DNA from 2 places in the Streptomyces sp. NPDC006430 genome. Region 2 is predicted to be linked to the other one. Evidence: riboswitches for the same ligand, from Rfam matches in the RefSeq annotation. Region 2 holds a riboswitch; the other holds the start of a gene.
What was found. A riboswitch is a leader RNA that binds a small molecule or an ion and turns the genes downstream of it on or off. The one in region 2 is predicted to bind cobalamin.
Positions count from the first base shown of each region.

Region 1: linked by a shared signal. The riboswitch ahead of ABZZ20_RS05110 (ribonucleoside-diphosphate reductase subunit alpha) and the one ahead of ABZZ20_RS14930 (energy-coupling factor ABC transporter permease) in region 2 are both predicted to bind cobalamin.

Region 1 is NZ_JBEXQA010000002.1:426,359-431,871, reverse strand. Features, by position in the region: gene ABZZ20_RS05125 (carbon starvation CstA family protein) at 1-2,114, shown strand, start outside; gene ABZZ20_RS05120 (YbdD/YjiX family protein) at 2,111-2,308, shown strand; partial or broken gene ABZZ20_RS05115 (GNAT family N-acetyltransferase) at 2,376-2,630, shown strand; cobalamin riboswitch at 2,689-2,821, shown strand; gene ABZZ20_RS05110 (ribonucleoside-diphosphate reductase subunit alpha) at 2,964-5,348, shown strand; gene ABZZ20_RS05105 (ribonucleotide-diphosphate reductase subunit beta) at 5,348-5,513, shown strand, end outside.
Region 2 is NZ_JBEXQA010000008.1:131,241-136,753, forward strand. Features, by position in the region: gene ABZZ20_RS14905 (EF-hand domain-containing protein) at 1-175, shown strand, start outside; gene ABZZ20_RS14910 (PadR family transcriptional regulator) at 207-824, opposite strand; gene ABZZ20_RS14915 (ATP-binding cassette domain-containing protein) at 1,102-1,923, opposite strand; gene cbiQ (cobalt ECF transporter T component CbiQ) at 1,920-2,669, opposite strand; gene ABZZ20_RS14925 (energy-coupling factor ABC transporter substrate-binding protein) at 2,673-3,068, opposite strand; gene ABZZ20_RS14930 (energy-coupling factor ABC transporter permease) at 3,068-3,760, opposite strand; cobalamin riboswitch at 3,789-4,043, opposite strand; gene ABZZ20_RS14935 (flavodoxin family protein) at 4,175-4,888, shown strand; gene ABZZ20_RS14940 (NPCBM/NEW2 domain-containing protein) at 5,015-5,476, opposite strand; partial or broken gene ABZZ20_RS14945 (NPCBM/NEW2 domain-containing protein) at 5,468-5,513, opposite strand, start outside.

The DNA.
Region 1 (5,513 bases), on a different contig from region 2:
TGATCGGGGCCCTCGGCTGGGGCATCCTGGCGCTCTCCCGCGGTGAGGAGATCTCGGCCGCCTGGCTGCTCGCCGCCTCGCTGGGCTCGTACGCCATCGGCTACCGCTTCTACGCGCGCTTCATCGCCCAACGGGTCCTGAAGGTCGACAAGACCCGGGCCACCCCCGCCGAACGCCTCGACAACGGTGTCGACTTCCACCCGACCGACCGTCGGGTGCTCTTCGGCCACCACTTCGCCGCCGTCGCCGGCGCCGGCCCGCTGGTCGGTCCCGTGCTCGCCGCCCAGATGGGCTACCTGCCGGGCACCATCTGGATCGTCGCGGGCGTCATCTTCGCGGGCGCCGTCCAGGACATGGTCACCCTCTTCTTCTCGACCCGCCGCGACGGGCGTTCCCTCGGCCAGATGGCCCGGGACGAGATCGGCCCCGTCGGCGGAGCCGCCGCCCTGGTCGCCGTGTTCGCCATCATGATCATCCTGCTGGCGGTGCTCGCACTGGTCATCGTCAACGCGCTGGCGCACTCCCCCTGGGGCGTCTTCTCCATCGGCATGACCATCCCGATCGCCCTCTTCATGGGCTTCTACCTGCGCGTGCTGCGACCGGGCCGGGTCACCGAGATCTCCGTCATCGGCGTCGCGCTGCTGCTGCTCGCCATCGTGGCGGGCGGCTGGGTCGCGCAGTCCTCTCTGGCGAGCACCTTCACCCTGGAGAAGGAGACGCTGGTCCTCTGGATGGTCGCGTACGGGTTCATCGCCTCGGTGCTGCCGGTGTGGATGCTCCTCGCACCCCGCGACTACCTCTCCACCTTCATGAAGGTGGGCACCATCGCCCTGCTCGCCCTGGGCGTGGTCATCGCCATGCCGACCCTGAAGATGCCCGCGGTCACCGACTTCGCCGCCCGCGGGGACGGCCCGGTCTTCGCCGGGTCGATGTTCCCCTTCGTCTTCATCACGATCGCCTGCGGCGCACTGTCCGGCTTCCACGCGCTGGTCTCCTCGGGCACCACCCCGAAGATGATCCAGAAGGAGACCCAGGTCCGGGTCATCGGCTACGGCGCCATGCTGACCGAGTCCTTCGTCGCCGTCATGGCGATCATCGCGGCCACCATCATCGAGCCCGGCCTGTTCTTCGCGGTCAACTCCCCCGCCGGCGTCATCGGCACCACGGTCGAGACGGCCTCGCAGGCGGTGACGAACTTCGGTTTCGCCATCTCGCCCGAGTTCCTCACGCAGGCCGCGAAGGACGTCGAGGAGGCCAGTCTGCTCTCCCGTACGGGTGGCGCTCCGACCTTCGCACTCGGAATGTCGGAGATCTTCTCGTCCGTGCTCGGCGGGGCCGGGATGAAGGCCTTCTGGTACCACTTCGCGATCATGTTCGAGGCGTTGTTCATCCTGACCACCCTCGACGCGGGCACCCGGGTCGGCCGGTTCATGCTCCAGGACACCCTGGGCAACGTGCACAAGTCCTTCAAGGACGTCAGCTGGAAGCCGGGCGTGTGGCTGGCGAGCGCGCTCGTCGTCGGCGGCTGGGGCTACTTCCTGTGGGTCGGCATCAAGGACCCGCTGGGCGGCATCAACCAGCTGTTCCCGCTGTTCGGGATCGCGAACCAGTTGCTCGCTGCGGTGGCCCTGGCCGTCTGCACCACGCTGCTCGTGAAGTCCGGTCGGCTCAAGTGGGCCTGGGTGACCGGTGTTCCGCTGGCCTGGGACGTGGCCGTCACGCTCACGGCGAGCTACCAGAAGGTGTTCTCCGAGGACGTGAAGGTCGGCTTCTTCGCGCAGCGCGACAAGTACCAGGAGGGCATCGACGCCGGGAAGGTGCTCAAGCCCGCCAAGAACATGGGCGAGATGCACACCATCGTCACCAACGCCACGGTCGACGGTGTGCTGTCGGCGCTGTTCGCGGCCCTGATCATCGTCGTGCTGCTGGACGCGGCCCGGACCTGCTTCAAGGCGATCGGCAGCCCGGAGTCGGTCAGGCTCTCCGAGGTCCCGTGGACCGAGTCGAAGATCATCGCCCCGGCCGGACTCATCCCGACGCCCGAGGAGCGCGAGGAGCTCGCCGCCGCCGGACTCGACTCGGGTGGCGGCCGTACGAAGGAGCCGGTGGCGTGAGCGCGGTCCGCGCCGCGCTGACGAAGGCGCGGTTCTTCGTACGGGAGTTCTCGGGCGAGGCGGCGTACGACCGGTACGTCGCCCACGCCCGGGCACACGACCCCGAGGCCGAGGTCCTGACGAGGCGCGCCTTCGAGCGCGCCCGCACGGACGCCCGCGAGGCGGACCCCCGCGAGGGCTTCCGCTGCTGTTGAGCCCCGGACGCACCCGAGGGCCCCGCCGACCGGCGGGGCCCTCGGGCGTTCTCAGCGCACCCAAGTCCCCGGCGAGGCCGAGTTCCGCATGCTGGCGGTGTCTCCTGAGGCACGCGGGGCAGGGGTGGGTGAGGCTCTGGTGCGGGCCTGCATCGACCGGGCGCGGGCCCTGGACGGGGTCACGGCGCTGGTGCTGTCCACCCAGCCCGCCATGCTCGGCGCCCAGCGGATATATGCCCGCCTGGGGTTCGTACGCACTCCGGAGCTGGACTGGGCGCCGATCCCGGCGTTGACCCTGCTCACGTACCGACTGGAGCTGTAACGACACGCTCAGCAAGGGGCCGACACAACATGTGGGGGGTCACGCATCGGGCCGCCCCCACATGTATGCTCATGCTCGCTGTTCGCCGCAGGGGAATCCGGTGCGAATCCGGAACTGTCCCGCAACGGTATGAAGTACACCGATCGGTGTCACCGCAAGTCCGAGGACCTGCCGACAGTGCGCCCGGCTCGACCGAACCGGGTGGAGACACGTCCGGGCCTCGCGGTTGGGCCGGTGGACGCCATGTGGCACGTCGCGTTCCCGCGCGCCCGCATGCGCCCGCCCGCGCCCCGTTCCGCCGATGGCCGGGCCGAGCGAGGGAGAGCTCCCGCCGTGACCATCGCGCCTTCCGCACCGCGCGCCGAGTCCGCTTCTGGCGACACCACCGAAGGCCCGGGGGCCGCGCTGCTGCGTACTCTCACCGAGCTGACCGCCGACCTCCCCGACACCGACCCCGGCCGGGTCGCCGCCGCCGCGCTGCGCGGCCGCAGCGCCGCCGCGGACGAGGCCGAGCTGCGCGGGCTGGCCACCGAGGCCGCCGCCGGGCTGATCTCCGAGGACCCTGCGTACTCCCGGCTCGCCGCCCGGTTGTTGACGCTGGCCGTGGCCGACGAGGCCGCGGGTCAGGGCGCCACCTCGTTCGCCGAGTCCGTCGCCGTGGGCCACCGCGAGGGGCTGATCGCCGACCGCACCGCCGAGTTCGTCGCCACCCACGCCACCCGTCTGAACGCGCTGGTCGAGCACGCCCTCGCCGAGGGGGCCGACGACCGCTTCGGCTTCTTCGGCCTGCGCACCCTGCACAGCCGCTACCTGCTGCGCCACCCGATCACCCGCCAGGTCATCGAGACCCCGCAGCACTTCATGCTGCGCGTGGCCTGCGGCCTCGCCGAGAACGACAGCATCCCGGCCGTGGAGGAAGTGGCCTCGCTGTACCGGCTGATGAGCCGCCTCGACTACCTGCCGTCCTCCCCCACGCTCTTCAACTCCGGCACCCGGCACCCGCAGATGTCCTCCTGCTACCTGCTGGACTCCCCGCTGGACGAGCTCGACTCGATCTACGACCGCTACCACCAGGTCGCGCGCCTGTCGAAGCACGCCGGCGGCATCGGCCTCTCGTACTCGCGCATCCGCGCCCGCGGTTCGCTGATCCGCGGCACCAACGGCCACTCCAACGGCATCGTGCCGTTCCTGAAGACCCTCGACGCCTCCGTCGCCGCCGTGAACCAGGGTGGCCGCCGCAAGGGTGCCGCCGCCGTCTACCTGGAGACCTGGCACGCGGACATCGAGGAGTTCCTGGAGCTCCGCGACAACACCGGTGAGGACCAGCGCCGTACGCACAACCTGAACCTGGCGCACTGGGTGCCGGACGAGTTCATGCGCCGCGTGAACGCCGACGCCGACTGGTCGCTGTTCTCCCCGGCCGACGTACCCGAGCTGGTCGACCTGTGGGGTGACGAGTTCGACGCCGCCTACCGCAAGGCCGAGGCGGACGGCCTGGCACGCAAGACCATGCCCGCCCGCGACCTGTACGGCCGGATGATGCGCACTCTCGCGCAGACCGGCCAGGGCTGGATGACCTTCAAGGACGCCTCCAACCGCACGGCGAACCAGACCGCCGAGCCGGGCAAGGTGGTGCACTCCTCGAACCTGTGCACCGAGATCCTGGAGGTCACCAACGACGGCGAGACCGCCGTCTGCAACCTCGGCTCGGTCAACCTGGGCGCCTTCGTCCTCACCGAGACGGGTGAGATGGACTGGGAGCGCCTCGACGAGACCGTGCGCACCGCGGTGACCTTCCTCGACCGCGTCGTGGACATCAACTTCTACCCGACCGAGCAGGCCGGGCGCTCCAACTCCCGCTGGCGCCCCGTGGGTCTGGGCGCGATGGGCCTCCAGGACGTCTTCTTCAAGCTGCGCCTGCCCTTCGACTCCGCCGCGGCGAAGGCACTCTCCACCAAGATCGCCGAGCGCATCATGCTCGCGGCGTACGAGGCCTCCTGCGACCTGGCCGAGCGCCACGGCCCGCTTCCGGCCTGGTCGCAGACCCGTACGGCCCGCGGTGTCCTGCACCCGGATCACTACGAGACCGAGCGCGCCTGGCCTGAGCGCTGGGACGCGCTGCGCGCCCGCGTCGCCGAGACCGGCATGCGCAACTCGCTGCTCCTCGCCATCGCCCCGACGGCGACGATCGCCTCGATCGCGGGCGTGTACGAGTGCATCGAGCCGCAGGTCTCCAACCTCTTCAAGCGCGAGACGCTCAGCGGGGAGTTCCTCCAGGTCAACGGCTACCTGGTGGAGGAGCTGAAGAAGCTCGGCGTCTGGGACGCCCAGACCCGCGAGGCCCTGCGCGATTCCTCCGGCTCGGTCCAGGGCTTCGGCTGGATCCCGGCCGAGGTCCGGGAGCTGTACCGCACGGCGTGGGAGATCCCGCAGCGCGGCCTGATCGACATGGCCGCGGCCCGTACCCCGTACCTCGACCAGTCGCAGTCGCTGAACCTGTTCCTGGAGACGCCGACCATCGGGAAGCTGTCCTCGATGTACGCGTACGCCTGGAAGCAGGGCCTGAAGACCACGTACTACCTGCGCTCGCGCCCGGCGACGAAGATCGCCCGCGCCGCCCAGGCTGCCGCCCCCGTCGCGCTGCCCCAGGCGGTCGCCGACGCGGAAGCGCTCGCCTGCTCCCTTGAGAACCCCGAGTCCTGCGAGGCCTGCCAGTAATGAGCTCAACCGACAAGAACCTGCTCGACCCGGGCTTCGAGCTGACCCTGCGTCCCATGCGCTACCCGGACTTCTACGAGCGCTACCGGGACGCGATCAAGAACACCTGGACCGTCGAGGAGGTCGACCTCCACTCGGACGTCGCCGATCTCGCGAAGCTGACGC
Region 2 (5,513 bases):
GTTCGACGCGGACGGTGACGGCTTCGTCACGGCCGACGAGTACAGCGCCGCCATGAAGGCGATGGGCGACGCGTACGTGACCGGCGCCGTCGCGGACGCCGTGATCGCCGCCAAGGACACGAACGGCGACGGCCTGCTCAGCTTCGACGAGTTCTGGGCCTCCCTGAACAAGTAGGGCCCGACCCGCCGGGCTCACGCCGCCCCCGTCACGCCCCTCTGTCGGGCGGGGCGGGGGCGGCGCGCTGCCCGCGGCGCTTCGCCGTCGACTCCCCGGCCGCTGCGTCGGGCTCCGTCATGCCCTCGACCTCGCCGAGGGCCTCCTCCAGCCAGCGCAGCCAGAACGTCTCCAGGCCGATGCCGCCGTGCAGTACGAGCCGCCGCAGCCGGTCCTCGTCGCCATCCCGCTCCGGTGGGAAGTCCTTCTCCTCGATGGCCTCGTACACCGCCAACTGCCGCCGGTGCAGCTCCAGATGGCGCCGCAGTTCGCCGGCCAGCCCCTGCGGGCCCACCACGCCGGCCGCCCGGATCCGCAGCAGCAGCGGATCGCGGATGGCCTTCGGGTCCTGACTCTCGCCGACCCACCGCGCGAGCTCCGCGCTCCCGGCGGCCAGGACCTCGTACTCCTTGCGCTGCCCCCGGACGGGCACCTGGCTGGGCAGCTCCCGGATCAGCCCGGCCTCCTCCAGCCGCCCGAGCTCGCGGTAGATCTGCTGGTGCGTGGCGGACCAGAAGTACCCGATCGACTTGTCGAACCGCCGGGTCAGCTCCAGTCCGGACGAGGGTTTCTCAAGCAGGGCGGTGAGGATGGCGTGCGGCAGCGACATGCGGCCATCCTAGGTTTGGGGGAGCCCGGACCGGCTGTTCGCCCGGGCTCGCCCTTTTGTCCAGGCCCGGGCCGACGCCACGGGTGACATCGACGGAGACGGTCCAGATCGACTCCACCACGAGCCGTGGCCCCCCGCCTTGCGATGCACCGCACCGGACGCCGTGGGCCTACCGGCAAACCAGCGGAGCCGGCAACTCCCGTTCGGAGTAGGTCAGTTCATGACAGCGAATCCCGAAGCCGCGATCCACCATCGGACGGTCATTCGAAGGCGGGCCCTAGCTCCAGGCGGACAGCGCCTCCGGGGTCTTCGGACCCGCCGCGTCCGCGTCCAGCAGGGCACGGGCGCGCAGGAACGAGGTCACCGCCGGGGACCATGCCTGGCGCAGGCCCGCCGAGGCCAGCAGGCCGGGGTCCGAGAGCAGGTCCTGCGCCGGGCCCACGCGGATGCCCGACGGAGTCAGCACCGCTGCGTCGTCGGCCCAGCGGACCGCCAGGTCGACGTCGTGCGTGGCCATGACGACCGTGGTGCCGGCGGAGCGGAGACCGGCCAGGACGTCGAGGAGCCGCTCCTGCCCGTCCGGGTCCAGGCCAGCCGTCGGCTCGTCCAGGATCAGCACCCGCGGAGCCATCGCCACGGCGCCCGCGATGGCCGCGCGCTTGCGCTGACCGTACGAGAGCAGGTGCGTCGGGCGGTCCCGCAGCGCCGTGATGTCGAGTGCCGCCAACGCCGAGTCCACGCGGGCCCGGACCTCGTCCACCGGGAGCCCCAGGTTCATCGGGCCGAAGGACACGTCCTGTTCCACCGAGGCGGCGAAGAGCTGGTCGTCCGGGTCCTGGACCACCAGCTGCACCGCCGTGCGCAGGCGGGTCAGGCCCGCCCGGTCGTACGACACGGCCGCGCCGTCGAGGCGCAGTGCCCCGGACCCGGGGCGCAGACCCCCGCTCAGCAGCCTCATCAGGGTGGTCTTGCCGCTGCCGTTGCGGCCCAGCAGGACCAGTGCCCGGCCCTCCGCGATGGCGAAGTCCACGTCGGAGAGGACCGCCGGACCGTCCTCGTACGCGTAGCCGGCACCGGCCAGTTCCACCAACGTGTTCACAGGTACAGCCCCTTCATGGTGAGAGTCAGCGTGATCAGGGCCGCCAGCAGCGCCCCCGACGCCGCCAGGAACCGCCACGACAGGGCCGCCTCGGGTACGAGCACCCGCAGCGCGCCGTCGTAGCCGCGCCCGGCGAGCCCCACCTGGAGCCGCGCCGCGCGGTCGAAGGCCCGTACGAACGACGTCGCAGCGAGCCCGGCCAGCGACCGCCACACCGCCGCTCGGCCGACCTGTCCCAGGCGGGCGGCCTGGGCGCGCCGGACCTGGGCCATCGAGTCCAGTAGCAGGAAGCTGATGCGGTACATGACCAGCGCCACGTCCACCACCGGCGCCGGAACCCCGGCCCGGACCAGCCGGGGCAGGACGTCCGAGACCGGTGTGGTGAAGGCGAACAGCAGCACGCCGAGGGAGGCCGCCGAGGTCCGCAGGAGTAGTTCCGCGGCGTGCCGGGGGCCGTCCGGGGCCAGCGAGAGCGGACCCGCCGGGCCGCCCACCGCGACCAGCAACGGCAGCGCTCCGGTGAAGCAGAAGCCCAACGGGATCCGGAAGGCCCGCCACAGCTGTCGGCCGGCCACGCCGGCCGGGCCCAGCAGCACGGCGAGGGTCGCCGCGGCGACCAGGGGTCCACCCGGCCAGGGCGGCAGGCACACGGCGGTGACCGTCAGCCCCAACCCCAGCAGGGCCTTCTCCAGCGGGTGGCGGCCCCGCCAGCGACTGCTGTGCGCCGCCACGTCGATCGGTAGCACGGGCTACGACCCCGTGGACGGCGCGGCTTCGTCCGGGGCCGAGGTCGAGGTCGGGGTCGGGGTCGGGGCCGGAGCGGCAGCCGCCGTCGCCGCGGCGGCGGCGCCTTGACGGCGGCCCGCGCGCAGCCCGAAGTAGTAGGCGAGCACGCCCGCACCGAGCGCGGCCTGGAGGGCGAACAGCGCTGATTCGATCTCGGCGGACGGGGGCTCGTACAGAGGGGAGAACCACGGCTCGTAGTCGGGCTTGAGCTCCGTGATGGCGGCCTCCGCCTGCGCGTCCGCGCCGGTGAACGGCTCCTCCTCGCCCTCGCCCAGCCCCAGCGCGAGCGGCAGCACGGCCAGCGCTGCCACCAGGAACAGCAACAGGCCGTTGATCTTCGCGTTCCGGCTCGTGCCCATCAGATCGCCGCCTTCTGTCCGCTGCGTCCGCTCAGCTTCGCCACGCCCAGCCGGACCAGGTCCGACTTGCTCGACTGCATCAGCAGCCGCATCACGAGCACCGTCAGCAGACCCTCGCTCACGGCGAGCGGGAGCTGCGTGACCGCGAAGATCCCGCCGAACTTCGCGAGCGCACCCAGGAACCCGCTCCCCGGGTCGGGGAAGGCCAGCGCCAGCTGCACTGAGGTCACGCAGTAGGTGATCAGGTCGGCGAAGAAGGCGCCGAAGAACACGGTCACCATCAGGGGGACGTCGAAGCGCCGCAGCAACAGGTAGACCCCGTAGCCCGCCCAAGGACCGGCGATCGCCATCGAGAAGACGTTCGCGCCGAGGGTGGTCAGTCCGCCGTGTGCCAGCAGCAGTGCCTGGAAGAGCAGCGTGATCGTGCCGAGGACCGCCATGATCGGTGGCCGGAACAGGATCGCGCCGAGCCCCGTTCCGGTGGGGTGCGAGCAACTGCCCGTCACCGAGGGAATCTTCAGTGCGGACAGGACGAACGTGAACGCTCCGGACGCTCCGAGTAGCAGTGTGCTCTCCGGATTGGCCTTCACCTCGCGGGTGAGGGCGCGGACACCGTGGACGACGAAGGGAGCGGACGCGGCGCCCCAGGCGGCCGCGTGCAAGGGGGGCAGAAACCCCTCGGCTATATGCATGAGTGGGGAGACCTCTCCAGCACCTCGTGGATGGACAACGCGCCCCGGCCGGTCTCCTGGCTCACGGGTGCTGGTGCCCTGACTCCGCCTTCCCAGGCGATGCGGATCTTCCCGCGCCGCCCAGTGGCTTCCCGCTGGGGTCCCCCTGGCGGAGGCAGGGGGAGAGTGGAGTCAGTCTTCCCGTTCACAGTGGCGAGGGCCGCACCGGTTTCCCACCGGTTTCCCGAACACCAAGGCCCGCTGACCCTAGTCGGACGTGCGGACCGGTAACAACCCGACCCCATCCCCCGATATGGGATTCGCATTCCGCTTCGTGATGTTCCGGCCACCCGGGACGACCCCTTCGGCCCGGCCCGGCCCCCGGACGGATGCGTCCCGGTGGCGGGCGCGACCTGTGGGGCACAGGCTGGCGCCGTGGCCTCCGCATACGACTACTCAGACCTGAGCGCCGTCTACGTCAACTGCACCCTCAAACGCTCGCCCGAGACGAGCAACACCGAGGGCCTGATCGACAGGAGTCGCGCCGTCATGGAGGCGGCCGGCACCCGGACCTCGCTGATCCGCGCCGTCGACCACGACATCGCCACCGGTGTGTGGCCGGACATGACCGAGCACGGCTGGGAAACCGACCAGTGGCCCGTCCTGTACAGCCAGATCATGGACGCCGACATCCTCGTGCTGTGCGGACCGATCTGGCTCGGCGACAACAGCTCCATCATGAAGCAGGTCATCGAGCGGCTCTACGCCTGCTCCTCGATCCTGAACGAGCACGGCCAGTACGCCTATTACGGGCGGGTCGGCGGCGCCCTGATCACCGGCAACGAGGACGGCGTGAAGCACTGCGCCATGAACGTCCTCTACAGCCTCCAGCACCTCGGCTACGCGATCCCGCCACAGGCCGACGCGGGCTGGATCGGCGAGGCCGGGCCCGGGCCCTCGTACCTCGACCCCGGATCGGGCGGTCCCGAGAACGACTTCACCAACCGGAACACGACCTTCATGTCCTGGAACCTCATGCACCTGGCCGCCCTGCTCAAACGCTCGGGAGGCATTCCGGCGCACGGCAACCAGCGCTCGCAGTGGGATGCCGGCTGCCGCTTCGACTTCCCGAACCCCGAGCACCGCTGAGCAAACGACCGGTCGGCGTGGAAGGCCCGGCCGGTGGGGATCCTGCTCGGGCCGCCGATGGCGTCAACGAAATGCGGTGCCGGACGGGGGGTCCGGCACCGCGCCGTGCTGGTGAGTGGTCGGGTGTCAGCAGGTCAGAACGGGTCCCGCCCAGTCGGCGTGGTCGCTGTTGCTGCCGTCGCCGCCGTCGGTGACGACGAGGTGCAGTTCGTTGGCGCCGGCGAGGTCGGCGGTGAGCCGCTTGGCGCCGGAGGCGGCGTTCATCAGACCGCTGTCGGCGACCTTGGTGCCGTCCTTGTAGATCTGGAAGGCGACCGTGCCGCGGCCCATCGCCTCGGCGTCGATGCCGACGTCCGTGGCGAGCGAGGTGCACGAGCCACCGAGGTAGTAGACCACCTCACTGGGCGCGTTCACCCCCAACCCCTTGGCGTACGTGGCTCCCTTGATGGTGATGGTGCGTCCGTCGCCGGCCTGGTTGTCGCCGTTGCTCATGTCCTTCTCGACCTGGCCCCATCCGTTGCTGGCGGAGGACCAGGTGAGGTCGGAGAGCTGGTGCGCGCCGGCGGCGGGACCGTTGCCGCAGGCGATCTTCGCGTCGGCCCAGTCGGCGTGGTCCCAGCTGGTG